2 regions of the Pseudomonas lutea genome follow, and region 2 is predicted to be linked to the other one. Evidence: predicted binding sites of a transcription regulator. Region 2 holds the regulator's gene; the other holds the start of a gene.

Region 1 (15,137 bases), on a different contig from region 2:
TGTGCACGGCCACCATCGTCGCCACCCAGGCGCCGCAATACATTGCAGACAACAACTATGTCGGCGGACTGCTCGCCGTGTCGCCCGGCTGGTTCTTCCTGCCGGTGTGCCTGATCGCGATCATCGGCGGTATGTCCACCGGGACAACATCGCTCTATGGCACAGGCCTGGACATGTCGAGCATGTTTCCGCGCCTGCTCAGTCGTGCCCAGGCCACGATCCTGATTGGCATCGCCGCGATTGCCTTTATCTTCATCGGTCGGTTCGCCTTCAATCTGGTGCAGAGCGTGTCGACCTTCGCGGTGTTGATCGTGACCTGCACCTCGCCGTGGATCATCATCATGGTGCTGGGCCTCATCGTTCGGCGTGGCTTTTATCACCCGGCGGACTTGCAGGTGTTCACTCGGGGGCAAAGCGGCGGTCATTACTGGTTCGAGCACGGCTGGAACTGGCGCGGCCTGGGTGCGTGGATCCCCAGCGCGGCGGTGGGTCTGTGCTTCGTCAACTTGCCGGGGCAGTTCGTCGGTCCGCTGGGTAACCTGGCCGGAGGTATCGACATCAGCCTGCCGATTACCCTGGGCCTTGCAGCACTGCTCTACATCACGCTGCTGCGCACGTTCCCGGAACCGGTTGGCGTATATGGCGCGCACGGGCCGCATCCGCTGTTGGGCGACAATGCGCACCGCAATGTGAAGAAACCCATGGCGATCGACTGATTTTCCGACGCTCTTGAACAGGGGCCTGCTTTGAAGCAGGCGCTTTTCATCGAGCGCCGTGTGATCCATGCCACCCCGACCGACGGGCCATCGGTGACTGGCGCGGGCGAATGACATCCCGCACAATCCGGGCTCACCTCAATTTCCATTCACTGCAATACGTCAGCTCGACCCACAGGAGATCACCCCCGCATGAACGCAAACGACTGGACCGAAGCTGCCTTGGCGAAGTACATCGTGACCAATCCGATGTTGCAGGCTGAAATCCAGGACTTGAGCCCCAAAGAGCAGCAACAGCAAACGCTCTGGGCCTTTGAGGATGAAGCGGAAAGCCTGGGCATCCCGACCTGGGAACTGGCATTGACGTTCATCGCCGAAACCCCGGAGCAGCTCAAGGAGCTGCGTCTGGCCGCACACAAGGAAGCCGCCGAAGCGCTGGACATGGACTGGGAAGAATACTGCGAGCTCAACGAAGTCGAAGTTTAGCCCCTCCCTCTCCCTCGGGTCGCCAGGCTGGGTGACCCGCACCCTCTGACTCCCCGGTCATCCTTTGTGCTTTACCTCGCACCGCCGGGTGAGTAACGTCTGCGCCACTTCAAAACAACAAAGGACGTGCTCCATGAGTGACTTGGTCGCCTATCAGCTGGACGACGGCGTTGCGACGCTGACCTTGGCCAACGGCAAGGTCAACGCCATCAGCAATGATGTGGTCGCTGCGTTCAACGCCGCCCTTGACCGCGCCGAGCAAGACCGCGCCGTGGTCATCATCACCGGCCAGCCGGGGATCCTCTCGGGCGGCTACGATCTAAAAATCATGACCTCATCCGCCGAAGCGGCGATGGGCCTGGTGGCCGAGGGCTCTACGCTCGCGCGGCGCATGCTGTCTTTCCCCTTCCCTATCGTCGTCGCGTGTGGCGGTCATGCGGTGGCCAAAGGCGCATTTCTGCTGTTGTCTGCGGACTACCGAATCGGCGTTGACGGCCCGTTCAGTATCGGCCTCAACGAAGTGCAGATCGGCATGACCATGCACCACGCCGGTATCGAACTGGCCCGTGACCGCCTGCGCAAAAGTGCGTTCGGCCGCTCGGTGATTTGCGGCGAAATGTTCGACCCCAAAGGTGCGCTGCAAGCCGGCTTCCTGGACAAGGTGGTCGCGCCTGACGAACTCACCGAAGCAGCGCGCACCGTGGCGCTGCAACTGAAGAAGATCAACATGCGCGCGCACAAGCAGACCAAGCTCAAAGTGCGCAAGGAACTGCTTGAAACCCTCGACCGCGCCATAGAACTGGATCGCCAGATCCCCCTTTGACCCGGCACGGCATCGCGCTGGAACCTCGCAGCGCGTTGTCCTGAAATATCCCGTTAAATTCCTCTGCCCCGCCCGGGCCATGTTCGATTGCCGACTTCAGTGCACACCCGTACACTGCGCGGCTTTTCGCCTGCCGGGTGGGTTTTGCATGCTGTTTGTTCTGCGTATGTTGCTGATGGGTCTGCACTTTATCGCTGCGGGCGTGCTCGGGCTGCTGCTCGGCTTGTGTCGACCTTTCAACCCGGACAATAGCCGCCTGTGTGCCCGCCTGTACGCGCGCCCCGCCATGCGCATTCTCGGCCTGCGCCTTGACGCGCAGCTCAGCCCGCAGTTCGCACGGGCGCGGCCTTGCGTCATCGTCTGCAATCATCAATCCAACTACGACCTGTTTGTGCTCGGCAACATCGTGCCGCCCCGCACGGTCTGCATCGGCAAGAAGAGCCTCAAGTGGGTGCCGCTGTTCGGCCAGTTGTTCTGGCTGGCGGGCAATGTGCTGATCGATCGCGGCAACCCGTTGCGGGCGCGTCGCTCCATTCTTCAGACAACCGAAACCCTGCAGCATAAAGACACCTCTATCTGGGTCTTCCCCGAAGGCACCCGCAACAAAGGCCATGGATTGCTCGCTTTCAAACGCGGCGCCTTTCAGATGGCGATCGAGGCCGGCGTGCCCATCGTGCCGGTATGCGTCAGCACCTATGTGCGCAGCATGAACTTACAGCGCTGGCGCAGCGGCGAAGTGATTATTCGCACGCTGCCCGCCATCCCGACCGCTGGCCTGTCCGCCGAGGATATCCCCCAGCTCATCGCGCAGTGCCACGCGCAGATGCAGGCCTGCATTGTCAGCATGGACACGCAACTGGGCGATGCCCTGCCCGACCAAACAGACGCTGAACGACGCTGAAAAAAACCTGCGAACTCGCTGATAACCGCCGACTCTGATCTGGGAGAGCGCTAAGCTGCGCGTCAGTTTCCTAAAAGAAGAAGCAGATCATCATGGGTCGAGTGGTTGCCGCTGCCGTCTACAGCGCTGGAAAGAAAGTCACCAATATCTCTCTGGATGAAGGCGCAGCCTGGGCAGCCAAGCCGGGGCATTTCGTCTGGATCGGCCTGGAGCACCCCGGCCTGGAGGAACTCACGACCCTGCAACGCCAATTCAACCTGCACGAACTGGCCATTGAAGATGCGCTGGAAGTCCACAGCCGACCCAAGCTGGAGACCTTCGGCGACGCCCTGTTTATCGTGACCTACGCGCCGATCCGCGAAAACGGCAAGCTGATTTTCATCGAAACCCATATCTTCGCCGGCAAGGGTTACATCATCACCTCACGCAACGGCGACTCCAAATCCTACGGGCTGGTGCGCCAACGCTGTGAGGCGAGGCCGTTGCTGCTGGAGCACGGTGAGGACTTCGTGCTCTACGCGCTGCTGGACTTCGTCACCGAGAACTACCAGCCGGTCACCGAGTCGATCCACTGCGAGCTCGAAGAGCTGGAGCACAATGTGCTGCGCAAAGACCTCAACGAATCCTACATCCATCGCATCCACGCCCTGCGCCGGGACCTGCTGCGCCTGCGCCGCTACGTGGCGCCCATGGTCGAGATCGGTGAAGAACTGCAAAAGCTGAGTTTCCCCTTCATCGACAAGAACATGCGGCCGTACTTCCGTGACGTTGAGATTCATGTCAAACGGCAGATGGAAGACCTTGCCAACCTGCGCGACATTGCCAGCCAGACCATTGAGATCAGCCTGCTGCTAGAGTCATCCCGGCAAAGCCTTACCCAACGCAAATTCGCAGCATGGGCGGCGATACTGGCGTTCCCGACAGCGATCGCCGGCATTTACGGAATGAATTTCCAGAACATGCCCGAGCTGACCTGGCATTACGGTTACTACGTGGTGCTGGGCGTGATCGTGGGCGGATGCGGGATTTTGTTCGCGAGCTTCAAGCGCTCCGGTTGGCTATAAGAGCCTGGCTGCAAACCGCCTCGCTGCTTACCGCCTGGCGTAAACCGGGCACGTCCGGCGCCCGCGAGCGCCGGGTTGCGCATCAGACTGCTGGACGCTTGTTGGCGACGAACCTCATCATCCATTCCGCAACGGCCGTGCCGTGGTGGTCTTCCTCCAGGCTTGCGATACCTTTGCCATAGACCTGCTCACCCAACGCGTCCTGGCGGATGTCGAGCAGCGTCCGGGAATAGTCGTGGATGAATTCCGGGTGCCCCTGAAAGCACAGCACCTGATCGCCGATGTAATACGCCGCGAGCGGACAGAAGTCGCTGGAAGCGATGACTGTCGCGCCTTCAGGCAGCGCCGTGACCTGATCCTGATGGCTGATCAGCAGCGTGAGCTTATCCACCGCAGGCGTCATCCAGGGCTCGGTCGGCGCCAGGTTGTAGTGATGGATGCCCACACCCCAGCCTTGCGTGGCCCGCTCGGTCTTGCCACCCAGCAGCAGCGCCAGCAACTGATGGCCAAAGCACACGCCCAGCAGCTTGTCGCCACGTTTGTAGCGTTCGAGCAAATAGGTTTTCAGGGTTTCGATCCATGGGTCAGTGCCGAAGGAATCAGCCTTGGACCCGGTGATCAGGTAGGCGTCGAACTGCTCTTCATCAGGCGGATAGTCGCCTTGCATGACGTTGTAGACGACGAATTCGGCAGGAATCGGCTGACGTGCGAAAAGCCTTTCGAACATCCGCCCATAACCCTGGTACTGATCAACCAGTTCCGGGCGAAGGACGTCGGTTTCCAGAATGCAGATGCGTAACGACATATAAATCCCTGAAGCGGAAAAGGCAAAAATGCAGGGCCCAAGCCTGCCTTGAAGGCCCGGGCAAGGCAAGGCCCAGTTGGGTTGCGCGCCCTGTCAACCGCACGCCGTTGCGCCTTCATTTGAAGGTGCGACGCAGCCGTGGGCGCATCTCAGGCCGGTTATTAAAACCGCGCCCCCTCTTCTGCCTTTTCCAGCAGCAGGGCCGGCGGCTGGAAGCGCTCACCATAACGCTCGGCCAGGGCGCGGGCGCGGGTAATGAAGGCTTTCAAACCGTATTGATTGATGAACTGCAACGCTCCTCCGCTCCATGCAGGAAAACCGACACCCAACATTGATCCGATGTTCGCGTCGGCGGTTGAGCGCACGACGCCCTCCTCCAGGCAGCGAACGGTCTCCAGGGCCTGAATAAACAGCAACCGGTCGCGAATGTCCTGACCGCTGATGTGCGCCTCGGGCTTTTCGAAACGAAGTTTCAACGGCGGCCACAAATGCCTGGGCGCGGCGTCGGGGTAATCGTAAAACCCGCCACCGCCGGCTTTGCCTGTACGGCCATGCTCGCTCAATAACTGCTCAATCACCGCGTCGGCCGGATGTGCTCTGACCTCAATGTCAGCTCCTTGTCCAGCGAGGTCCTTGCGGGTCTGCTGGCGAATGTCGCTCATCAGCCTCAACGACACCGCATCCGACATCGCCAGCGGGCCTGCGGGCATCCCGGCCTTGCGCGCCTCGGTTTCGATCATCGGCGCACTTACCCCTTCGCCGACCATCGCAATACCCTCGTCTGCGAACGCAGTGAATACACGCGAAGTGAAAAAGCTGCGCGTGTCGTTCACAAGGAGGGCTGTTTTGCCCACTTGCCGAACGAAATCAAACGCACGGGCCAGGGTCATGTCGTTGGTGCGCGCGCCTTTCACGATCTCCACCAGGCGCATCTTTTCCACGGGGTTGAAAAAGTGCAGACCGACGAACCGCTCCTGCCGGCTGATTGCGCTGGCCAGGCCGGTAATCGGCAGCGTCGAGGTGGTGGAGGCGATCACTGCATTGGGCACCACCACCTGCTCGGCTGCGGCGCTGACCTGCGCTTTCAGTTCGCGGTCTTCGGCCACCGCCTCGATGATCAGGTCGCAACCCTCCAGATCACTGTCGCGACCGGTGGGCTTGATCCGCGCCAGCACCGCGTCGCGCTGAGCCTCGGTAAGGCGTCCTGCGGCAACCTGACGGTCCAGAAGTCGTACGGAGTGGTCTTTGCCCTTCTGCGCGGCCGCCAGATTGAGGTCCTTGAGGATCACATTGACGCCTGCCATCGCGGTGACATAAGCGATCCCGCCGCCCATCTGGCCAGCACCCAGAATGCCGACTTTGCGCATATGAAACACCGGCGGCGCCTTGGGTCGGCCCTCGATCGCCTTGACTTGATTGAGCTGAAACCAACTGCCGATCATGTTTTTGGCGATGGGACCAATGGCCAGCTCGGTAAAATACCGCGCCTCGATCTTTTCGGCGGTGTGGAAGTCCACCTGGGCACCTTCCACCGCCGCGGCGAGAATCTTTTCCGGCGCCGGGTAGCAGCCCTGGGTTTTGCTGCGCAGTATGGCGGGCGCAATGGCCAGCATCTGCGCGACCTTCGGGTTCGCTGGCGTGCCACCGGGCAACTCGAAGCCGGGCTGATCCCACGCTTTGAGCGGGGCCGGATTGGCGACGATCCATGCCCGTGCCTTGGCCAGCAGGTCGTCGGCGTCGCTGGCAATCTGATCGATCACACCTGTTTCCAGGGCAAGTTCTGCACTCAGCGCGCGCCCCTCCATCAGCAACGGCAAGGCCTTCTCCAGCCCCAGCATGCGCACCAGCCTCACTGTCCCGCCGCCTCCAGGCAGCAAGCCAAGGGTGACCTCCGGCAGTCCCAGCCTGACGTGGCTGCCCTTCAGGGCAATGCGATGATGACAGGCCAGGCACAACTCCAACCCACCGCCCAGCGCCGCGCCTTCTATGGCAGCGACGACGGGTTTGCCGAGCGTTTCCAACTGGCGAAGCTGGGCCTTGATGCCCATGGTCATTTGATAAAACCCGGCGGCACGGGACGCATCGACCTGGCCCAGCTCGTTGAGGTCGCCCCCGGCGAAGAACGTCTTTTTTGCCGAGCGGATGATGACCCCGGCGATGAATGCCTTATCGGCCTGCAGGCGCTCCAGAATGTCAGCCATGGCCTGACGGTAAGCGGCGTTCATGGTGTTGGCTTGCTGGCCGGGCATGTCGAGGGTCAACGTGACAATCTGATCGGCCCCCGTTTCGTAGCGAATGGCGTCGGTCATACGGTCGTTCTTCCTGAAACTGTTTGCGGATACACGCGTGCGGTCAAGTGCGCGGGGTTCATGCTCATACCCGCTCGATGATCGTCGCAATGCCCATGCCGGCTCCGACGCACAAGGTCGCCAGACCATAACGCAGCTGCCGGGCCTCCAGCTCGTCGAGCAAGGTGCCCAGCATGATGCAGCCGGTGGCCCCGAGTGGATGACCGAGGGCAATGGATCCGCCATTGACGTTGACCTTGTCGGGGTCGACCCCGGTGTCCTTGATGAATTTGAGCACCACTGATGCAAAGGCCTCGTTGACCTCGAACAGGTCGATGTCATCCAGCACAAGCCCGGCCCGCGCCAGAGCCTTGAGCGCGGCAGGCGCAGGCCCGGTCAGCATGATGGTGGGATCGGTACCGGTCACGGCGGTCATGACGATGCGCGCACGCGGCCTGAGCCCAAGAGACTGACCGATGTGTGCGGTGCCCAGCAGCATCAATGCAGCGCCATCGACGATGCCCGAACTGTTGCCGGGCGTGTGCACGTGCTCGATGCGTTCGACGTGGCTGTAGACGCGCAGCGCTGTGGCGTCGTAACCCATTTTGCCGATGTTCGCAAAGCTGGGCCGCAGGCTGGATAGCGCTTCCAGCGAAGTGTCCGGTCGAATGCACTCGTCATGGTCGAGCAAGAGCATGCCGTTCTGGTCGCGCACCGTCACCAGCGAACGGCGAAACGCGCCGCTCGCCTGGGCCTGTGCGGCCTTGCGCTGCGAGCCCAGCGCAAAGGCGTCAACGTCTTCGCGACTGAAACCTTCCAGCGTGGCTATCAGGTCAGCGCCAATGCCCTGCGGGGTGTACTGAGTGTGCAGGTTGGTGTGCGGATCTCCCATCCATGCACCGCCATCGCTGCCCATTGGCACGCGCGACATCGATTCCACCCCGCCGACCACCACGAGGTCCTCGAAGCCGGAGCGGATTTTCATCGCGCCCAGGTTCACCGCCTCAAGGCCGGAGGCGCAGAACCGGTTGACCTGCAGCCCGGCGACTCGCGTCGACCAGTCAGCCACCAGCGCGGCCGTTCTGGCGATGTTAGCCCCCTGTTCGCCGATCGGGGTCACGCAGCCCAGCACAATGTCGTCGACCAGGGCCGTGTCCAGATGACTGCGCAGTTGCAGCTCCTTCAGCAGCCCGGTCACCAGATCCACTGGTTTCACGCTGTACAGCGCGCCGTCCGGCTTGCCTCTGCCACGCGGCGTGCGCAGAGCATCATAAATAAACGCTTCGGTCATCCTGTCCTCGCTAACCCACTTTTTTCGTTCACTGACAGCACGATTGTCATCACGCTGCTGCCTTGATGTTTGACTGGCGTCTATCTCTCACTGCGCGACCGTCGCTGCCGAACCGCTTGATAGGGTAGCTGGTTGTGAGAAGTTTCGGACTCAGACGAACGGTAGCAAGGTAACGAACAATGGCGGTAAACGGTGAAGGCGTCTAGGAGGGGAATGTATGCGTGATAGCAATTCGCCAAAAAACATCTCGGTTATGAGAAACCGGCTGTCCAGCTCATAACGATCTAAGCCGCGCGGCACGTGGGCTCTAAGGTTAAGTCAGTAGCAGTGGCGCGATAACAAAATCGATTCATCAAGCGCCTGTCGTCCACGGTCTGCTGACCGGGAAACCTGCTCTTTTGCCTCACCTTTGCCAACCCTTCGCTTTGGTCATCCCCGAAGCCTGTGGGTTTCTGTCGCTCAGGAATAACAAGAAAAGGCATCTACTATGTTCAAGCGCTCAAAAATTCGTCAGGCCGGGTTGATTGTTTTCGCGACGACCCTGCTCCTCATATTGCCAAACCTCACCCGATTGTTTGGCTGAGCCTCCCGGCGGCAAGCTCGTGCTCCGATCACGCCGATGACTGCATTGCGCAGGCAGCGTTCTCGGTGTGCACGTACTTGCGAGTAGCTCAAAACGAATGAGTACCAGCCGGCAGGCCTGCACGGCTGTTCATCGAGGACGTGGCGAGTCGATGGGCATTGCTGAAAGCAAGTGGCGGTCGGTACGCCCGACCGAACTTCCTCAACCCTGACGCTGCACCTGGATCATGGGCGCAGCAGTCTTTTCGGGCGCAGACGGGACCGCGATCGGCGCAGTGGGCGATACGACAACCTTGGCGTGCATCTGCTCGCAGCCGCCGCCACGGCGCATGCCGCGAACCGGACAGGCATCCAGATAATCCAGGCCGACCGCCAGCTTGAGGTGCCGCTGCGGGATCGCCAACTGGTTGGTCACATCGAAGCTGTACCAGGCGTCGTCGATCCATGCCTCTGCCCATGCGTGGCTGGACAGGTGTTCGCTGCTGTCGCTGTACAGATAACCCGAAACATAGCGGGCCGGCACCCCCAGACTGCGGGCGCAGGCCAGGAACGCATGGGTATGGTCCTGACAGACCCCGGCGCGGCTGGCGAAGGCCTGGGCAGCGCAGGTGTCGACGGCGGTCACCCCAGGGGTGTACGCAATGTGCTCGTTGAGCGCGTGCATCATATCGATGAGCGCCGTGCGGTCGGTGCGTGCGTGCGTCTGCGCCACGGCGAAGGCGCGAATCGCTTCGTCGGCTTCAGTCAGCCGGGTAAAGCGCAGGAACGGCAGTGAAGACTGGGTTTCGTGTTCAGCCTCACGCTTCTCATCGATCTCAACCTGGCCCCGAGCCCCAATCACGATGGCCTCGTGGGGTTCGTCCAGGGTCAGCACGTGGAGGATGTTGCCGAACGGATCGATTTGCGCACGCACCGGACGCGGCAGCGCCAGTTCCCAGCTCAAGACTTGCTGGCGCTCGCTGTCATGGGGGGTCAAACGCAAATACTGGATGCTGGCGCGGACCTGATCGTCGTAGTGATAGGTGGTCTCGTGGCTAATTGAGATTCTCATGCAGCCTCCAGGTAAGAAGTGTGAATGACGCTACCCAGTTGGGCCAGAAGTGGAATGAATTCGTTCAACCACTCATGCAGGCCTTCATCGAGGATTTCGTCGATGCCGGTGTAGCGAAGGCGAGCGTCCAGCTCGGCTGCCAGCCGCTGCGCGGGACGGCCATTGGCGCCCGGCAGGCTGGCAAGAATGAGGTCCAGTTCCTCCAGGCAGGCGCGTAACGAACGCGGGATATCGGCTCGCAACAACAGCAGTTCTGCAACCTGCCGCGCACCGGGCGCATCGCGATACACCTCCGTGTAGGCCTCAAAGGAGGACAACGCGCGCAACAACGCACTCCATTGGTAATAACCCGCCGCTGAACTGTCCGCTGCGGCATTGGCAGAAGGACCGCGAAGCTCCAGCATCTCGTAACGCGCGTCGAGCATGCGCAGCGTGTTGTCGGCGCGTTCGATGAAGGTGCCGAGACGAATGAAGCGGAAAGCGTCGTTGCGCATGATGGTGCCGTAAGTGGCCCCACGGAACAGGTGCGAACGCTCCTTGACCCATTCGCAGAAACGGCTCATGCCATAGCGGCTCAGGCCCTGCTCCGCGATGCCGCGAATTTCCAGGTAGGTGGCGTTGATGTTCTCCCACATGTCCGCAGTAATACGCCCACGCACGGCATGGGCGCTGGCCCGCGCAGCGCCGAGGCAGCTGAAGATACTCGCGGGGTTGGCCGCGTCCAGGGCAAAAAAGTGCAGCAAGCGCTCGGCGTGCAAGTCGCCGTGGCGCTCCAGGTAATCGTCCAGGGTTCCGGTGATCAACAAGGGCATGGCCATTTCATTAAGGCCATCCCCGCGTCCGTCCTGTGGCATCAGCGACAGCGAATAACTGACGTCGAGCATCCGCGCCAGGTTTTCGGCGCGCTCAAGGTAACGCGACATCCAGTACAGATCCGAGGCAGTTCTACTTAGCATTGGCAGGCATCCTTAATCCTCGACCACCCAGGTGTCTTTGGTCCCGCCACCCTGCGACGAATTCACCACCAGCGACCCTTCGCGCAGGGCAACGCGCGTGAGGCCACCGGGCACTACACGGGTCTCGCGGCCGGCCAGAACGAAGGGGCGAAGGTCAATGTGACGAGGGGCGATGCCGTTTTCGACGAAGGTCGGGCAGGTTGACAGACACAAAGTCGGTTGCGCGATGTACGCATGGGGCTTGGCCTTGAGCCGCGCCCGGAAGGACTCGATTTCAGCGGCCGTGGCGGCAGGGCCGACCAGCATGCCGTAGCCACCGGAGCCCTGGGTTTCCTTGACGACCAGATCGCCCAGATTGGCGAGCACGTGAGACAGTTCCTCGGGCTTGCGACACTGCCAGGTCGGCACGTTCTTGAGGATCGGCTCTTCGTCGAGGTAGAAACGAATCATGTCAGTCACGAAAGGGTAAACCGACTTGTCGTCAGCGACCCCGGTGCCAATGGCGTTGGCCAGCACCACGTTGCCGGAACGATAGGCGGCCAGCAGGCCCGGCACTCCAAGCATTGAGTCGGGGTTGAACGCCAGCGGATCGAGGAACGCGTCGTCGAGCCTGCGGTAGATCACGTCCACCGCTTTGGGGCCATCGGTGGTACGCATGAACACGCGGTCGTCGCGCACGAACAGATCGGCGCCTTCGACCAGCTCGACGCCCATTTCCCGCGCCAGAAAGGCGTGCTCGAAGAACGCGCTGTTAAAGCGTCCGGGCGTGAGTACCACGACGCTCGGATTATCCAGCGGGCTGGAGCTTTTCAAGGTATCCAGCAGCAGATTCGGGTAGTGATCGATGGGGGCAATGCGTTGCGCCGCGAACAACTCGGGGAATAACCGCATCATCATTTTGCGGTCTTCCAGCATGTAACTGACGCCGCTGGGCGTACGCAGATTGTCTTCCAACACGTAATACGTGCCGTCGCCGTCGCGCACCAGATCGACACCGGAAATGTGCGAATACAGGTCTCGATGAAGATTCAGGCCCTGCATCGCCAACTGATACTGCTCGTTGGCGAGGACTTGCTCGGCGGGGATGATGCCGGCCTTGATGATGCGCTGATCGTGGTAAAGGTCTGCCAGAAACATGTTCAGCGCCTTGACGCGCTGAATGCAGCCGCGCTCAACGACGCGCCACTCACTGGCCGGAATGCTCCGTGGGATGGTGTCAAAGGGGATGAGCCTTTCAGTGCCCTGCTCATCGCCGTACAGCGTGAACGTGATCCCGGCGCGATGAAACAAAAGGTCAGCCTCGCGCCGGCGCTGAGCAAGCAGCTCAGGTGGCGCTTCACCCAACCAGCGGGCAAATTCCCGGTAATGCGGACGAACTGCGCCGCCCGCATCGTACATCTCGTCGTAAAAGGTGCGGATCATGCCGTACTCCTTGTCACCATGGACATCAGAGCCTTCGCAAGGCCCGTGCCATCGGCATAAACGCTTAGATTTCAACGGGTTGGTTAAACCAGTCAGACCACTCGCACCATTCCTGTGCGCGATGCGCCCTCACCCACTCGCTCACGCTTCATAGCGATGCGTGCCACGCTTGAAAAAACTATCGACGGCATAGCGAGAGACGATTTCCGCCGACCCGCCCCGACTCGCATAATCGCCCCATCGCGAAGACCCGCCGCCAGATCACACAAGGCAGCCGGCTTCGAAACTATTTCGGCAGCACCGTCAGTGCGCCACCCGCCATTCCCTTTCCGCCGCTCCGATGAGAGCGGCTTTTTTTTGTCCGTGATTCAGTGCGGTGCATCTCCCGCCTCCGACTCGTCATTGAACGAGGACGGAAAAAGCTCACGGGAGATATCTGGACAGCGTGCCTTCCAATATCAATGCAGACGCTTGAGTTCCTGTTTGACGCCCCACCCTTCCACTTCCCCGTCCAGACCCAGAATGGCCGTCTGGAAATCCTGCTCGAAGTCCCCGATCCCGTCGTAAGTCGCGTACATCACCTTGCTCAGCTCCAGGTGCCAGGCACCGTCCTCCCGTGCATTGAGTTGGACATTGACGGATTCCCCACGGAATTTATCAGCGGCCTGACGCGCGCGATCCTCGTCCGGAAACGTGGCATAGAACTCGATGGGGTGGATGCGGGCGAAGTCGAAACCGCCTTCTTTCATGCAGCGCAGTACATGGCTGCTGATGTCTTCCTGATAGGCTGTGCTCATGAAACGTCCTCCTATGCAACGATAGATAGAGTTTCAACAATTCCGAAACACGCCACGATGGCGGGGCGTGAAGCGGCAGGTCATCTGCCGCCCGGAACTCAAGCATGTCGCTGATAAAGCCAGTGCGTTATTACAAAACGGGCATGCGCACGTGAGCGAACTCAGGTGGATGCATCACCGACCTCACTGGCAGAGTACGCCCATTGGAGGGGCGTTGCCAATTGGCAGGATTGCAGGAAAAAGCAGGTGTTTTACGAAGCTTCGACGATGGAGATGATCTGTACCGCATTCTGCTCTTTGAGTGTCTTCACGGTGGGCTCGGCGGTGCGTCCATCGAGGTCATTGAGATCAAGATCACTGGCCACCGGAAACAGAATCGGACGGATTTTCTGCGCAGCCTCTTCTTCACTGGGACGGTGATCGGAGTCAAGATCGAGGCTCTGCTGTACACCGTCTTTGTCCAGAAACGAAATAGTCCACACTTTCATCAATGTCTCCTTAGTAAAGGCCTGACAACGGCCTAATGATCTTGACCCTTGCAGCGCAACGACGTTCAACCCGCGTTGTCAGCGCTTGGGCTGGCCACGCGGCCGTATGCGGGCTTTTGCCCGGCAAAAAAAACGCCCCGGACTCGGGGCGTTTTTTATCAAGCTGCGGTCATTGAGGCTTGGCGTCTTTTACGCCAGCGGTATTGTCGAGCAGGCTCTTGGTCGCCGTCTGCAGGAAGCTGTCGAGTTTATTGCGCAACTCTGCAGCATCCGGTGCGTTGGGCACCAGCTCGGCGTGCGGCTTGTTACCCAACTCATAGCGGTAGACCTTCGCCTCCATTTCCTTGGGTTCGATCAGGATACGGTCGCCGGTGACCAGCGCAACGGTCTGCTCGCTGCCCGAAGGCTTGATCACGCCAAAGCCCAGATCGCCAGACGGCAGGTTCAGCAAATCGCGACCCCAGCACTGATGCACGGTCTCGCCACCCAGTCGACCCATGATGGTCGGCACGATGTCGATTTGCGTGCCGACAATGCTGCTGCGCTTGCCGAATTTGTCCTGCAGGCCCGGCGCGATCATCAGCATCGGGACGTTGAAGCGACCCAGGTCCATCTCGGTGATCTGCTCGTTGTTACCGAAACCATGGTCACCGACGACCACAAACAGGGTGTCCTTGTAGTACGGCTCTTTCTTGGCTTTCTCGAAGAACTGCCCCAGCGCCCAGTCCGAATAGCGCATGGCGGTGAGGTGTTCATCCAGCGTGCCATGCCCGGTCACGCGCTCGACCGGCAAGTTGGCCGGCAACGCGTACGGCGTGTGGTTGGACAGGGTCTGCAGCAAGGCATAGAACGGCTTGCCTTTGGCTTCACGGGCTTTCAACTCCTCGGCACCACGGTCAAACATGTCCTGATCGGACACACCCCAGGTAGGGTCCGAGAACACCGGGTTGACGAAGTCATTGCGGCCAATGAAGTTGGTCATGCCCTGGTTGCTGAAGAACCCCGACTGGTTATCCCAGGCGAAGTCACCGTTGTACACATACACGTCGTCGTACTTGCGTGCGCTGAGCAGTTGCGGCAGACCGGACAGCTTGTGGCTGCCTTCCGGGGTCTGCATCAGGTATTCGAAGCCCGGCAGGTTAGGGAAACACGCCATTGTCGCAAACATGCCCTGATGGGTGTGCGTGCCGTTGGAGAAGAAGCGATCAAAGAGCAGGCCCTCCTGCGACAGCTTGTCAAAGTACGGCGTGATATTGGACTCATCGCCCAATGCGCCCACCGAGTGACCGGCGAAGCTTTCCATCAAGATCACGACAACGTTCTTGATCGGCAGGGTGTTGGCTTGCGGCGGGGTAAAGTCCCGGCGCACCGCAGCCTTTTCAGGGTCTAGCAGCTTGTCGTTGGGGGTCAGCAGCATGTCACGCACGATCTGCTGGGCTTCGGCTTGCGGCAAGGTCGCCTTCCAGA
Region 2 (15,137 bases):
CACGAAGGCGATCTGCGCATTCTGGGCGGTTGTCAGCGCGTCTTCGAGCACGCAGGCGTACTCGAACTGCGAGACGACGCCTGGCAGCGAAGTCTGAGCATCGACACGGGCGACAGCGACAGGACGGTGGTCTGGCATCCCGGCAACCGACCCTTACTCGGTGTAGGGGGCGAAGAGGCCATGGGTTTTCTTCGGGTAGAAGCGGCGTCTGGTGTGGATGAATGCCTGAGCCTGGCACCGGGTCAGCACGCCACGCTGAGCCTGCAAGCTACGTTGGCCCACTGAGCGACGTAAAAAGCTATTCATCGGCATCCACGGCCAAAACAGTAGCGCGCTTGCCTGCGAATGCAGGGTGCCAGCGCGGTTATATCTCACGCCCGACCAGTGTAGGAGCGCGCTTGCCCGCGAACGCAGGGTGTCAGCGCGGTTATCTCTCCCTGACCCACCGCCTCGCGAGCAAGCTCACTCCCACAGGTGTTTTGTGATCCCAAAATTCTTGGTCAGGGACTGGAACTGTAGGAGTGAGCTTGCTCGCGAAAGCTTTTCAAGCCACTGAGATGTGGAAAGCCGGAATGCCTAATCACGGACAAGCGCGGTCCTGCAAACTCAGCGTTTGCTCAATTCAGCTCATCGTCCGCCGGATAGCGGCTGGCGTTCAGGCTCTCTTTGATCTTGCGCAGGTGCGGCTGGAAGTCGACGCCCCGGCGCAGCGTCATGCCCGTCGCCAGAACATCCAGAACCGTCAGCTGCACGATCCGCGAGGTCATGGGCATATAGATGTCGGTGTCTTCCGGCAGCGGTATGTTCAGGCTCAACGTGCTGGCTTTCGCCAAGGGCGAGTTGGCAGCCGTCAGGCCCAACACTGACGCGCCGTTTTCCCTGGCGATGCGTGCCACTTCCACCAGCTCGCGGGTACGCCCGGTGTACGAGATGATGACGAATAGCTCGCCCGTGTGCGCGACCGACGCCAGCATGCGCTGCACCAGCACGTCGGCATGGGCGGTAACGGCCAGGTTGAAGCGGAAAAACTTGTGTTGCGCATCCAGTGCGACCGGCGCAGACGCGCCGAGGCCGAAGAAGTGGATCTGACGGGCCTGTATCAGCAGATCGACTGCTTTGCTGATCAGATTCGGGTCAAGCACCTGACAGACACTGTCGAGGGAGGCAATCGCGCTGCCGAAGATCTTCCGCGTGTAGGCTTCCGGGTTGTCATCGGCTTCCACCGCGCGGCTGACGTAGGCGGCGCCGCTGGCCAGGCTTTGCGCCAGCTGCAACTTCAACTCGGGATACCCGCTGACATCGAACGAGCGGCAGAATCGATTGACCGTCGGTTCGCTGACCTTCGCGGCCTGCGCCAACGCGGCGATGCTGAATCGGGTGGCCTGCTGGGGATTGCTCAGAATCGCCTCGGCGACCTTGCGCTCGGCCTTGTTCAGCTCTTCCAGACGACTCTGGATCTGCTCCAGAAGATTGCGTACGCGGTCCATTGATTGTCCTTCTGATGAAACGGCAACAGGCCGGTCAGCGGGCCTTTATTAAAAGAGTCGGAATTTGGGCCTTTAGCCTGTCGCAAAGGTGGCCTATCGTACTGAGGGCCTGTGGTGATCACCACTCTAATGTGGTTTTGGTGGGGATGTTGTGGTTATTACTACATTTGGCCTTGAGTAACGCCTTTAAAAAAGGTATTTGTAGCCTAACTTGATAAAAGAACCAACATTATGCTCTCGATTACGGTTGAACCGTGCACTTTTGCGTTGTTTGGCGCCTTGGGTGACCTGGCGGTACGCAAACTGTTTCCTGCGTTGTACCAGCTTGATCGAGCTGGACTGCTGCATGCCGAGACCCGAATTATTGCGTTGGCCCGTGAGCCCGGGACGCCTGAAGAGCACCTGGCTTACATCGATAAAAGCCTGCGTCGCTTCGTTCCCGAGGCGCAGCTTGAGACCGAGCACGTGGAGCGTTTTCAGGCTCGCCTGAGTTACCTGCACGTGGACTTCCTCAAGGGCGACGATTACGTCGCGCTGGCTGAAGCCGTAGGCGACGCGCCGACCATGATTGCCTACTTCGCGACCCCCGCGTCAGTCTATGGCGCCATCTGCGAAAACCTCGCGCTGGTCGGCTTGACCGAACGTACCCGCGCCGTGCTGGAAAAGCCCATCGGGCATGACCTCGCCTCGTCGCGTAGGGTCAATGATGCCGTCGCGCAGTATTTGCCCGAGACCCGTATCTACCGGATCGACCACTACCTGGGCAAGGACACGGTGCAGAACCTCATTGCGCTGCGTTTCGCCAACAGTCTGTTCGAAACGCAGTGGAACCAGAACCACATCTCCCACGTGGAAATCACCGTGGCAGAGAAGGTCGGCATTGAGGGGCGCTGGGGCTATTTTGATCAGGCCGGCCAGTTGCGCGACATGATTCAGAACCACCTGCTGCAATTGCTCTGCCTGATCGCGATGGACCCGCCCAGCGACCTCTCGGCCGACAGCATCCGCGATGAGAAGGTAAAAGTGCTCAAGGCACTGGCGCCGTTCACGCCGGAGCGTCTGGCCACGCAAGTGGTGCGCGGGCAGTACATCGCCGGCTACAGCGACGGCAAACCGGTGCCCGGTTACCTTGAAGAAGAAAACTCCAATACCCAAAGCGACACCGAGACGTTCGTCGCGATTCGCGCCGACATCCGTAACTGGCGCTGGTCAGGCGTGCCGTTCTACCTGCGCACGGGCAAGCGCATGCCGCAAAAACTGTCGCAGATCGTGATCCACTTCAAAGAGCCGCCGCACTACATCTTCGCCCCCGAACAGCGCTTGCAGATCAGCAACCGGCTGATCATCCGCCTGCAGCCCGATGAAGGCATCTCGCTGCAAGTGATGACCAAGGATCAAGGCCTGGACAAAGGCATGCAGCTGCGCAGTAACCCGTTGCAGCTGAGTTTTTCCGATGCCTACCGCAGCGCGCGTGTACCGGACGCCTACGAGCGTTTGCTGCTTGAGGTCATGCGAGGCAACCAGAATCTGTTTGTCCGCAAAGATGAAATTGAATACGCATGGCAATGGTGCGACCAGTTGATCGCTGGCTGGAAGAAGGCGGGCGACGCGCCCAAGCCTTATCCCGCCGGTTCATGGGGGCCGATGAGCTCCATCGCTCTGATTACGCGTGACGGGAGGTCCTGGTATGGCGATATGTGAACTTGAATTTCCGGCGGGTCTGAAAACCCACGAATTCGAAAACGCTGAAGTGCTTGCGAACACGCTGGCCGATCACGTGGCTGAGCGCCTGGGTGCTGCGATTTCCAGTAATCCCCACGGCACGGCCACGCTGGTGGTATCGGGTGGCAAAAGTCCGGTGGCGTTTTTCAAAGCGCTGGCCCAGAAGCCACTTGAATGGTCGAAAGTCTGCGTCAGTCTGGCTGACGAGCGCTGGGTGCCGACCGAGCACGCCGACAGCAACGAAGGCCTGCTCAAGCGTTTTCTGCTTCAGGGCCCGGCGGCCGAGGCGGGTTTCTTTAGTCTGTACCGTGCGACGACGACGGTGGATGAAGCCGCGGCCGAGACTGACGAGGCACTCAAGGCGCTGCCGAAGATCGACGTGCTGATTCTGGGGATGGGCGACGACGGCCACACCGCATCGCTGTTCCCCGACAGTCCGCATCTGAAGGAAGCGCTGGACCTCAACAGTGATCGTCGCTGCCTGCCCATGCTCGCGCCGACCGTCCCGCATCAGCGTCTGACCCTGACCCGGCCCGTACTGGCGTCGGCAGCGACCACCATCTTGTCCGTTTCAGGGCAGGCCAAACTCGACACATTGCGCGCGGCCCTGGCAGGCGATGACCTCGCCGAAATGCCCGTGCGCGCGTTCCTCAACCCGTCTCTAGAGATCTACTGGTGCCCATAAGCAAAGGATCAGCCGCCATGGAAAATACCCAAGTGAAGCAGCCGTTGAACAGCATGGCGAGCAAGATTGCCCAGATCGACGCGCTCTGCGCGAAAGCGAAGATTCTCCCGGTCATCACCATCGCCCGCGAACAGGATGTCTTGCCGCTGGCCGACGCCCTGGCCGCAGGCGGTCTGAATGCGCTGGAAATCACCCTGCGCTCGGAGTTTGGGCTGAAGGCCATCCGCATGCTGCGTGACGCGCGTCCGGAGATGAGCGTGGGTGCCGGGACCATTCTTGATCGTCACATGCTCAAGGCCGCGGAAGAGGCGGGTTCCCAGTTCATCGTCACGCCTGGCAGCACTCAGGATTTGCTGGAAGCCGGCGCGCAGAGCGAATTGCCTTTGCTGCCGGGAATCAGCAGCGCTTCGGAAATCATGATCGGGTATGCGCTGGGTTATCGCCGCTTCAAGTTGTTCCCCGCAGAGATCAGCGGGGGTGTGGGTGCCATCAAGGCGTTGGGCGGCCCGTTCCCGGAAGTCCGCTTCTGCCCAACCGGCGGCGTCAGCGCGGCCAACCTGAAAAGCTACATGGCGCTGCCGAACGTGATGTGCGTGGGCGGTACCTGGATGATCGACAACGCATGGGTGAAGAACGGCGACTGGCAGCGCATTACCGACGCCACGGCCGAGGCGATTGCCTTATTCGACTGAGCCCAAGCGCTGGCGCACAGGTGCTAGGCCCTTCAGCCTTCGTTCAAGTGAAGGCTGGTTAAATACTGAATATGATTGGATTGAAACGCTCTGCGGGGCGTTGCTGCAGAAGTCGTTGTTGTTGCATGGCTATTTAGCGGTGCTCCTTGGTCGGGAGCGCCGCTTTTTTTTCGAGTTTTTCTGCACGACATAAATATGTACCCCGCGAAGTGTCGCTGGGACGCTTATCTTTGCCGCTCCTTTGTAGTTCGTTTCTCGATGGTTTATGCGGCGTCTCCGTGATGGGGGCGCCGTTTTTTTTGGTTTAATGGGTCGTCTTGGCCAGGTCATTCATGTCGGGTCAGGCGAGCGCGCGCAATGCCGCCACCAAGCGTTCAATGTCCTTGATGGAGGTGGTAAAGCCCGGGGTGATGCGAATGCACGTCCCGCAAGCGGACCCTTCCCGCGTCACCGCGAAGATTCCGTACTCATCCAACAGGCGTTTAACCATGCGTTCCTGATCGGCGTGACGGCTGAACCTGAATGAGGTAATGCCGCAATACAGCCGGGGATCGTCCGGCGTGAGCACGTCGATGCCCTCAATTGCTCGCGCCTGAGTCACCCAACAGTCTCGCAGGTAAGCCAGCCGGGCACCCTTGGCGATCGCACCTCCCATGGCACGGTGGTCTGCGAAGACTTTGGGCAGCGTCATCAGTGCTGGAATATTCGGCGTGCCATACGGGACGCGTCCGAGAATATCGTCCGCTCCATAACGTTCGTCCGCCATGTCCGGATCAATAGCACTCAGGCGCGCCTGCTTTACGTAGATAAAGCCCAGGCTCAACGGTGCGCCTATCCACTTCTGCAAATTGAACCCGGCAAACGAGACGCCCAGGTCCGCGAGCTCGAAATCCAGCAAACCCAGCGCATGAGCGCCGTCAAGAATCACCTCCACGCCGTGATCCCTGGCCAGCTCGGCGATTGCCTTGACCGGCATCACCAGCCCGGTCCGGTGGGTGACGTAGGTCAGCGCAACCAGCTTGAGGCGGGGATGGGCAGCGAATGCTTCACGGTAGGCCTGCAATAGCGCGTCGTGGCTGGCAGGGTGCTGGTGGGTGATTTCGATCACCTCCACGCCACGGTTTTTCGCCAGCCAGCGCATGCCGGTTTGAACGCTGTTGTAATCCAGGTCACTTACGAGCACCTGATCACCGGGAACCAGGCCGTTGTAGTTGCGAATAAGCGACTGCACCGATTCGGATGCGGAGCGGGTCAAGGCGACGTCCCGCACGGGCACGTTGAGCAGGCTTGCAAGGTCGGCGCGGATGGTCTCGCTGTCCTGCGTGTCGAACTGTTGCCTCACATAGACCGAGTTGCTGCGGTTGACGTAAGCAAGGTTTTGCTCGTAGTCCTGAAGTGCCGCGCGGGTCATGCGGCCGAAATAGCCGTGCTCAAAGTTGACCGGGCCAGGCTCCAGATCATACTGCGCAGCAATCTGCCCCCAGAACTCCTCGCTCCGAGCCTGCTCATCCACTGTTTCCGGTGTCGCGTATGCGGTGCTGTTCATCAGGCTGCTCGCTGTGGTCATTGGCCATTCAGTTGAAGCGTATGGGGGCTTTCGATGGGCCGCTGCGCAAGGGCTCGCGGGGACGTGTACGCAGGGGGTCGAGCAATGCCGAGAGTCCGTTGTGGTCGATCTCGTGCATAAGTGCCAGCAAGCTGCCGAGCTCGCCTGCAGGAAATCCCTGCCGCGCAAACCAGTTCAGATAGTCGCCGGGGAGGTCGGCCAATAAGCGGCCCTGATACTTGCCGAACGGCATCTCACGGACGACCAGCAGTTTGAGTTTTTCAGGTTCCATGCAAAACCGCGTATCCATTGGGGTGAATCCAGACAATACGTGCATTCTGCAATTGCGAAAACATACAGATCATGCAGAAAGCGCGGTGCAACTGTCGCTTGATAAGGATAAGTGACTGAAATAAAAGGATATTTCATTTTCGGAAAAGCTGGCATGCACAGTGCAATATTCCTTGTATAGAGCGTTTCGCTTCATCGAACCTTTGATAAACCTGCCAGAAAGGAACCGCAAAATGTCGGATATCAACAAAGAAGCCATCTCTGTTCTGAATGACTTGATCGAGACCAGCATTGACGGTGAAAAAGGTTTCCACACTGCTGCTGAAGACGCCAAGAACCCGGAAATCAAGGCTTACCTGCTTTCCCGCTCTTCCGGCTGCAAAACCTCTGTTGCCGAGCTGCAAGCCGAAGTGCGTGCACTGGGCGGCGACCCAGAAGATTCCTCGAGCGTCGCTGGCGGCGCACACCGTCTGTGGGTAAACCTGAAAAGTGCCCTCACCGGTAAGAGCGACGAAGCCGTTCTCAACGAAGTCGAAAGCGGTGAAGACCACGCCCTGAAGGCTTACAAAAAAGCTGCACAGGAAGCCACCGAGAAGAACCTGCCAGCCAACGTCACTGCCCTGATCCAGCGTCAGCTGCAGGGCGTGCAGGCGAACCACGACAAGGTCAAAGCCCTGCGTGACACCGTTCGTGCTGCCAACAAGTAAGTTGGAGTAGCTCGAAAAAACGCCAGCCAGTCTGGCGTTTTTTTATGCCTGGCGCTCGGCGTATGGATGAACGTAGGGTTCGACCTCCACGCGATTTCTGCCATATTTCTTCGCGCGATAAAGCGCTCGGTCGGCAGCGTGAAACAGCGGCTCGGGCAAGTCGTGGGTCGCGGGCAGATGCGTGGCGACGCCGATGCTGACGGTGATAGGTACGGTGTCATCAGCGAACGGCGGAAGGCCTTCGACGGCCAGGCGCAGTTTTTCGGCGATGACGCATGCACCGGACTTGTCCGTTTCAGGGAGCACGATCATGAATTCCTCACCGCCATAGCGCGCCGCCAGATCCCCGGGCCTGCGAATGTTCGCAGCAAGGGTCTGGGCAACGCTGCGCAGTGCGACATCGCCACCGTGATGCCCATGCCGGTCGTTGAAAGCCTTGAAGTGGTCCACATCAATCATCAGCAATGCCAGCGGCCTGCCCGAGCGTATGCCTCGCGCCCATTCCTGCTTCAGGACCTGATCCAGCCTGCGCCGATTCGCCAGCCCGGTGAGGCCATCGGTCGAGGCCAGGCCGGCCAGTTCACGCTCCGCCTTATGACGAAGGCGCAACTGCCGGCCGAGTAACCATGACAGCCACACAATCCCGAGGCAGAGCAGGCCGGTCGCGCCTGTCACCAACAGTGCATTGCGTTTCCATACGGCGTAGACATCGTCCCGTGACTGGGCCACCACGACAATCAACGGCAAGTCGCCCACACGGGAGAAGGTATAAAGGCGTTGCGCGCCATCCAGCTCGGAAACTGCCGCAAAACTGCCATTAACCTCTTTCAGGATCCGTTTGAAGTTCGGCCGCATGCTGAAATTCTGGCCGATGAATGTTCGGGTGTTGTCATCCGGTTGACGCGCAAGCAATACCCCCTCTGCACTGAGCAGGTTAACCGTGCTGGTCGGCCCGATGTCGAGGGTGCGGAACAACTGATCGAAATAGGAAAGCCGCATCGATGCGCTGGCGACCCCGACGAACCTGCCATCATCAGACGGGAGACGGCGGCTGAAACTGATGCAGAGGTCCTTGAAACCCCAGCGCGAAAGAAAAGGCCCGTCCACCCGCAACGCCAGCGAGCCACTGTTCTTGAGGTCGGAAAAACCCGGACGATCCGAAAAATCGTCTTGCCGCGGTATGAGCGATGTGGAATCGGCGATGATCCGGCCGGTATCGTCAAGCAGCACCAGGTCCCCTTTATAGGGGGCAGCCGTGGCGCGATCGAACAGGACCAATTGCCGTAGCTCCGGGGAAATGGTCATGAGGTCGGGCCGGCGCCATGCAGCGATCAAGCCCTGAAGAGAGGTGTCGTACAGCTCGGCATTGCGCTGCACGTCGGCGTCGATCAGTTGCACGACATTGTTTGCCGAGCGCACGGCGGCCTCGCTGGCAGTGCCGAGTTCGCGAAAGAGCAGCCATCCCACGATGGCCAGAATAGCCGCCACGGCCACCACGCTGCCCAGCATCAGTATCTTCTCGGACCCTGATCTGACCCCTCGCGCGTCGGGAGGCATGGCTGTCAGTGGCATCGATCATCTCAGGCAGGAAGGAGGGCTTTGCTCAGGGGAGAGGTTTATTCGCCTTCGTCGAACTTGTTGTTGATCAGATCCGTCAGGCCTTTGAGTGCAGCATCTGCCTCCTCGCCTTCAGTTGCCAGGTGGATCTCGGTGCCCTTGCCAGCGGCGAGCATCATGACGGCCATGATGCTTTTGCCGTCGACCATGGACTCTGGCGTGCGGCCGACCCTGATCTGGCATGGGTACTTGCCGGCAACGCCCACGAATTTGGCTGCGGCACGGGCGTGCAAACCCAGCTTGTTGATGATGGTGATTTGTAGAGCGGGCATCGCGATGGAGGTCCTTTCAGCTTAGGTCGCGGTGGCGAACCTGAACATTCTTGAGCGATTGCTGCAGAACCTGACCCAGGCGTTCGGTCAGGTAGACGGAGCGGTGGTGCCCGCCCGTGCAGCCAATGGCGATTGTGACGTAGGCGCGGTTACTGGCGGCGAAGCGCGGCAACCACTTGTTGAGGTATGAAAAGATGTCCTGAAACATCTCTTCGACATCCGGCTGGGCCGCCAGGTATTCAGCCACTGGCTTGTCGAGGCCCGATTGCTCGCGCAGTTCGGGCTTCCAGTACGGATTGGGCAGGCAGCGCACATCGAAGACCAGATCAGCGTCGACGGGCATACCACGCTTGAAGCCGAAAGATTCGATGAGGAACGCCGTGCCCGGCTCAGGCTTGTTCAGCAGCCGCAGTTTAAGGATGTCGCGCAGCTGATAAAGATTGAGGTGGGTGGTGTCGACCGTCAGGTCAGCCAAATCAATGATGGGGCCGAGCAAGGTCTTCTCGTCGCGGATGGCTTCTGCCAATGAACGCGTGGCCGTGCTGAGCGGATGACGACGACGTGTCTCGGAAAAGCGTTTGAGCAGGGTGGCTTCATCCGCGTCCAGAAAGAGCACGTCGCACTGGATGTGCCGCGCGCGGACTTCTTCGAGCATGCGCGGGAATCGGGTCAGGTGACTCGGCAAATTGCGTGCGTCGATTGAAACCGCCAACAGCGGTTCCGCCAGCTCGGTGTTGATCAACGCGCGCTCTGCAAGCTCCGGAAGCAGGCCCGCAGGGAGGTTGTCGACGCAATAGAAGCCGCTGTCTTCGAGGACATCGAGAGCCGTGCTCTTACCGGAGCCGGAGCGACCGCTGACGATGATCATGCGCATGGTCAGTGACCGTTCTGGGCGTCGAGGACGACGTTATACAAATCTTCGCTGGTTTTGGCGCCGCGCAGGCTTTTACGGACGTCTTCGCGATCAAGCATGCTGGCGATCTGACGCAGCAGCTCGAGGTGAGCGTCGGTCGCCGCTTCAGGCACAAGAAGCACAAACAACAGATCGACCGGCGCGCCGTCGATGGCGTCGAAGTCGATGGGTTTCTCGAGATGCAGAACTGCGCTCACGGGTGTGGTGCAGCCCTTCAAGCGGCAGTGAGGAATGGCAATGCCGTTGCCAAAGCCGGTCGAACCCAGCTTCTCACGGGCAATAAGGCTTTCAAACACCACCTCTTCGTCGAGATCGGGCACTTCTCTGCCGATCATCTTGGCAATGTTTTGGAGTACGGCTTTCTTGCTGCCGCCTGGCACGTTCACGAGCGAACGGCCAGGGGTCAGGATATTTTCAAGTCGGATCATGGGTGGGGAGTATCAGCGAGCAGTCGCGCCTTGCAGCAGACTTTGCTGTTTTTCCTTATGTTTTTTGAGTTGGCGGTCAAGCTTGTCGGCAAGCAGGTCAATGGCGGCGTACATGTCGTCGTGTTCAGCGTTGGCAACCACTTCTGCGCCAGGCACATGCAAGGTGGCTTCAATTTTCTGCTTGAGCTTCTCGACCTCCATGGTGACCTGTACGTTGGTTATCTTGTCAAAGTGGCGTTCCAATCGGGCGAGCTTCTCACCGATGTAGGTACGCAGAGGTTCGGTCACTTCCAGCTGGTGTCCACTGATGTTGACTTGCATACAGCTTCTCCTTCGTTGCCAGTGCATTAAGAGGCAGGCGTAGTGCCTGCCGCTGGAACGCTTTGACGCATGACCTTACATCAGTCGCTTGCGTTCGCTGGACGGCGCAATCCCCAGGGATTCGCGGTACTTGGCGACTGTGCGACGGGCCACTTGGATGCCTTGTGCTTCCAGTAAACCAGCGATCTTGCTGTCACTCAACGGCTTTTTCTGATTTTCCGCGGCGACCAGTTTTTTGATGATCGCGCGAATGGCCGTTGACGAGCACTCGCCGCCTTCCGAGGTGCTGACGTGGCTGGAAAAGAAATACTTGAGCTCGTAAATTCCGCGCGGGGTGTGCATGAACTTCTGCGTCGTCACGCGCGAGATCGTGGATTCATGCATGCCCACCGCTTCAGCGATGTCGTGCAGGACCAGCGGCTTCATCGCCTCGTCGCCGTACTCCAGAAAGCCACGCTGATGTTCAACGATTTGAGTGGCCACTTTCATCAGCGTTTCGTTGCGGCTTTGCAGGCTCTTGATGAACCAGCGCGCTTCCTGCAACTGGTTGCGCATGAAGGTGTTGTCGGCACTGGTATCGGCACGACGCACAAAGCCGGCGTACTGCGGGTTGACCCGCAAGCGTGGAACGGACTCCTGGTTCAATTCCACCAGCCAGCGCTCGTTGTCCTTGCGCACGATGACGTCAGGGACGACATATTCAGGTTCGCTGGATTCGATCTGCGAGCCGGGGCGGGGGTTGAGGCTCTGGACCAGTTCGATGACCTGACGCAGGTCATCTTCCTTGAGCTTCATGCGGCGCATCAGCTGTGAGTAATCGCGGCTGCCCAGTAGATCGATGTAATCACCGACCAGCTTCTGCGCTTCTGCCAGCCACGGGGTCTTGGCCGGTAACTGTCGCAGCTGCAACAGGAGGCATTCGCTCAGGTTGCGAGCGCCAATGCCGGCAGGCTCGAACTGCTGAATACGATGCAAAACCGCTTCGATCTCGTCCAGCTCGATGTCGAGTTCAGGGTCGAAAGCGTCGAGCAGCTCTTCCAGTGTCTCGTCCAGATAGCCCTGGTTGTTGATGCAGTCGATCAGGGTCACGGCGATCAGGCGATCGGTGTCCGACATCGGCGCCAGGTTCAGCTGCCACAGCAAGTGGCTTTGCAGGCTCTCGCCAACCGAGGTGCGGGTGGTGAAGTCCCACTCATCGTCATCGTTGCTGGGCAGGCTGCTGGCGCTGGTCTGATAAACGTCTTCCCACGCAGTGTCGACGGGCAGCTCGTTGGGGATGCGCTCGCTCCAGTCGCCTTCTTCAAGATTGTCCACAGTCGGCGCCGACTCCTGATAGGTCGGCTCCTGAACATCGGCGTTGGGCTTTTGCTCTATGTTATCGGCCAAAGGGTCGGCGTTATCGAAATCGTCGCCTTCCTCTTGCCGTTCCAGCATCGGGTTCGACTCCAGCGCCTCTTGAATCTCCTGTTGGAGATCCAGCGTCGACAACTGAAGTAAACGGATTGCCTGTTGCAGCTGCGGGGTCATCGTCAGCTGCTGGCCCATTCTCAAGACTAGCGAAGGTTTCATGGCAGGGCTAAACACCTTATTCGCCGGCGCACTGCGCGCCATTTACTACCAGGGCGCCAAGGGCGCCAACTTAAGCAAATTATATGCCTGAAGCAGGAGGGTTTGCCTAGAGCGTGATGACAATTAAAAGCGAGGCGGCGACGGAGCGTATGCGGCTCGTCGCCCGATGCCCCGTCATCACTCGGTCAGAGCCGGAACTCGTGACCCAGATACACTTCCTTGACCAACTGGTTGGCCAGGATGGATTCAGCGTTGCCCTCGGCAATCAATTGCCCATCGTTGACGATGTAGGCGGTTTCGCAGATATCCAGCGTTTCACGCACGTTGTGGTCAGTGATCAGAACACCGATCCCTTTAGCCTTGAGGTGGTGAATGATCTGCTTGATGTCGCCAACGGAGATCGGGTCAACGCCGGCAAAGGGCTCATCGAGCAGAATGAATTTTGGCGAAGTGGCCAGTGCGCGGGCGATTTCGACGCGGCGACGTTCGCCGCCTGAAAGGCTCATGCCCAGGTTGTCGCGGATATGGGTGATGTGGAATTCCTGCAGCAGGCTTTCGAGCTCCTTGCGGCGGGCGGCGCGATCGAGTTCCTTGCGGGTCTCCAGGATCGCCATGATGTTGTCCGACACCGAGAGCTTGCGGAAGATCGACGCTTCCTGGGGCAGGTAGCCGATGCCAGCGCGTGCGCGGCCATGCATCGGCTGGTGGCTGACGTCCTGGTCGTCGATCAGGACGCGACCCTGATCGGCCTGGACCAATCCCACGATCATGTAGAAGCAGGTGGTCTTGCCGGCGCCGTTCGGGCCGAGCAGGCCGACGATCTGGCCGCTCTCGATAGACAGGCTGACGTCACGTACGACCTGACGGCTTTTATAGGCCTTGGCCAGGTGTTGGGCTTTCAGCGTCGCCATTACTGGGCCTTCTGCTGGTCGGTTTTCTTTTTCGGCTGGATGACCATGTCGATGCGCGGACGCGGCGCAGTCACCTTGGTGCCATTGGCACGGCCAGCGTTGACGACCTGCTTGACGGTGTCGTAGACGATTTTCTCGCCTTCGGAGGTGTTGCCGTCATTGACCACTTTGGCTTTGTCGATCAGGACGATGCGGTTCTGGGCCGCGAAGTACTGAATGGTGACGCCCCATGCCTGAACGATGGGCTTGTCCACGCTGGGCTTCTGCTCGTAATAAGCCAGGTTGCCCACTGACGTGAAGACGTCCACGTCACCTTGTGGCGTACGGGTGATGGTCACCGTGTTACCGGTGATTTTCATCGTGCCCTGAGTAATGATGACATTGCCCTTGTAGGTGGCGATGCCCTGCTTGTCGTCCAGTTGCGCGTCATCCGACTGAATATGGATGGGTTGATCGCGATCCGTCGGCAGAGACCAGGCGCTCGCGCTTCCCAGTGCTGCGCCCAGGCCGAGCAAAAAAGGAAGGGTTTTAACGAGCCTCATACTGTCCTCTTACGTTGGATAGCAGGTTCATCCTGCTTTCTTTCAGATACGCTTTCATACCCGTGCCGGTCGTTACACCGCCAAGACCGTCGATTCTAACGGGTTGGGCAGTTTCCGCATATTGCTTCTGAGGGAATACAGTCATGCGGCTGCTGGTGATGATGGTGGTGCGGTTCTTCTCGTCGGTGCGGTTGATGCGCACCGAGTCGATCAGTTCGACATGATCACCGCCCGGCGACACTTCAGCGCGAACGCTCTGCACATGCCACGGGAAGGTTGAGCCCCGATACATCTGCAGCACCGGCGTAGTCATCAGCGTGACGTCGGTGGCTTTCAGGTGCTCGACCTTGTCCGCGGTCATGTCGTATTGCATGGTCCCGTCGGGCAGGTACTGGATGCTGTGGGCGTTGGTGGCGTAATAGTCGACAGCGCTTTCATCCACGGCAGCCTTGGGTTGATCAAGGAAGCTCTCGGGGCTGATGTTCCAGTAGCCGACCGCGGCCAGCAGCAGCGCCAGCACACCGAACAGCAGAAACGTACGAAACTTTTTGCTCAGCATAAATGCACTTCTATAGGTAGGCGGCGTGAGCCGCTTCGAGGTTGCCCTGAGCGTTCAGGATCAGCTCGCAGAATTCGCGGGCAGCGCCTTCGCCGCCACGTGCCCGGGTGGTGCCATGTGCATGCTCGCGCACAAACCCGGCGGCGTTGGCGACAGCCATGCCCAGGCCTACGCGGCGTATCACAGGCAGGTCAGGCAGATCGTCACCCAGGTACGCGACCTGTTCGTAGCTTAGATTCAGTTGCTGTAAAAGCTCGTCCAGAACCACGAGCTTGTCTTCGCGGCCCTGATACAGATGAGCGATACCAAGATTTTTTGCACGCCGCTCTACCACGGGGGTCTTGCGGCCACTGATGATTGCAGTCGCCACACCCGAATTGATGAGCATCTTGATGCCTTGCCCATCGAGGGTGTTGAAGGTCTTGAACTCGCTGCCGTCTTCGAGGAAATACAGCCGTCCATCCGTCAGCACGCCATCGACGTCGAAGATGGCCAGTTTGATGTTCTTGCCGCGTTGCATCAGGTCGTTCATATCGGCGCTCATTTACATGACTCCTGCACGAAGCAGGTCTTGAAGGTTGAACGCGCCAACCGGGCGATCGTTCTCGTCGACCACAATGAGTGCGCCGATCTTGTTGTCTTCCATGATTTTCAGCGCCTCGGCTGCAAGCATTTCCGGGCGCACGGTCTTGCCGTGTACGGTCATGACCTCATCGATGGTCGCCAGGCGTATGTCGATGGGGCGGTCGAGCGTGCGCCGCAGATCGCCGTCCGTGAAGATGCCGGCGAGACGGCCGTCGCTTTCGAGGATGGCCGTCATGCCCAGGCCCTTGCGCGTCATTTCCATCAGCGAGTCACGCAGCGGCGTGCCTCGC

Evidence for each region. The regulator sigma-54, encoded in region 2, starts transcription at its own class of promoters, with help from an activator protein. The targets are predictions, from matches to a motif close to ANTGGCATNNANNTTGCTNT.
Region 1: the regulator sigma-54 is predicted to act here: its motif matches at 12,419-12,438, upstream of LT42_RS00795 (circularly permuted type 2 ATP-grasp protein).

The regions. Positions count from the first base shown of each region.
Region 1 is NZ_JRMB01000001.1:176,314-191,450, reverse strand. It holds gene LT42_RS00845 (purine-cytosine permease family protein) at 1-716, shown strand, start outside; gene LT42_RS00840 (DUF6388 family protein) at 909-1,202, shown strand; gene LT42_RS00835 (crotonase/enoyl-CoA hydratase family protein) at 1,336-2,025, shown strand; gene LT42_RS00830 (lysophospholipid acyltransferase family protein) at 2,174-2,926, shown strand; gene LT42_RS00825 (magnesium and cobalt transport protein CorA) at 3,019-3,990, shown strand; gene LT42_RS00820 (amidotransferase) at 4,073-4,795, opposite strand; gene LT42_RS00815 (3-hydroxyacyl-CoA dehydrogenase NAD-binding domain-containing protein) at 4,957-7,104, opposite strand; gene LT42_RS00810 (acetyl-CoA C-acetyltransferase) at 7,169-8,374, opposite strand; gene LT42_RS00805 (transglutaminase family protein) at 9,159-10,007, opposite strand; gene LT42_RS00800 (alpha-E domain-containing protein) at 10,004-10,963, opposite strand; gene LT42_RS00795 (circularly permuted type 2 ATP-grasp protein) at 10,976-12,385, opposite strand; gene LT42_RS00790 (ribonuclease E inhibitor RraB) at 12,844-13,182, opposite strand; gene LT42_RS00785 (hypothetical protein) at 13,434-13,670, opposite strand; gene LT42_RS00780 (LTA synthase family protein) at 13,840-15,137, opposite strand, start outside.
Region 2 is NZ_JRMB01000002.1:774,559-789,695, reverse strand. It holds gene LT42_RS15730 (aldose epimerase family protein) at 1-285, shown strand, start outside; gene LT42_RS15725 (MurR/RpiR family transcriptional regulator) at 618-1,487, opposite strand; gene zwf (glucose-6-phosphate dehydrogenase) at 1,719-3,188, shown strand; gene pgl (6-phosphogluconolactonase) at 3,175-3,894, shown strand; gene LT42_RS15710 (bifunctional 4-hydroxy-2-oxoglutarate aldolase/2-dehydro-3-deoxy-phosphogluconate aldolase) at 3,912-4,586, shown strand; gene LT42_RS15705 (aminotransferase class V-fold PLP-dependent enzyme) at 4,927-6,132, opposite strand; gene LT42_RS15700 (DUF3820 family protein) at 6,161-6,424, opposite strand; gene LT42_RS15695 (PA2169 family four-helix-bundle protein) at 6,657-7,130, shown strand; gene LT42_RS15690 (sensor domain-containing diguanylate cyclase) at 7,173-8,702, opposite strand; gene LT42_RS15685 (HPr family phosphocarrier protein) at 8,747-9,019, opposite strand; gene rapZ (RNase adapter RapZ) at 9,036-9,893, opposite strand; gene ptsN (PTS IIA-like nitrogen regulatory protein PtsN) at 9,896-10,360, opposite strand; gene hpf (ribosome hibernation-promoting factor, HPF/YfiA family) at 10,373-10,681, opposite strand; gene LT42_RS15665 (RNA polymerase factor sigma-54) at 10,757-12,250, opposite strand; gene lptB (LPS export ABC transporter ATP-binding protein) at 12,436-13,161, opposite strand; gene lptA (lipopolysaccharide transport periplasmic protein LptA) at 13,161-13,703, opposite strand; gene lptC (LPS export ABC transporter periplasmic protein LptC) at 13,690-14,262, opposite strand; gene kdsC (3-deoxy-manno-octulosonate-8-phosphatase KdsC) at 14,273-14,806, opposite strand; gene LT42_RS15640 (KpsF/GutQ family sugar-phosphate isomerase) at 14,807-15,137, opposite strand, start outside.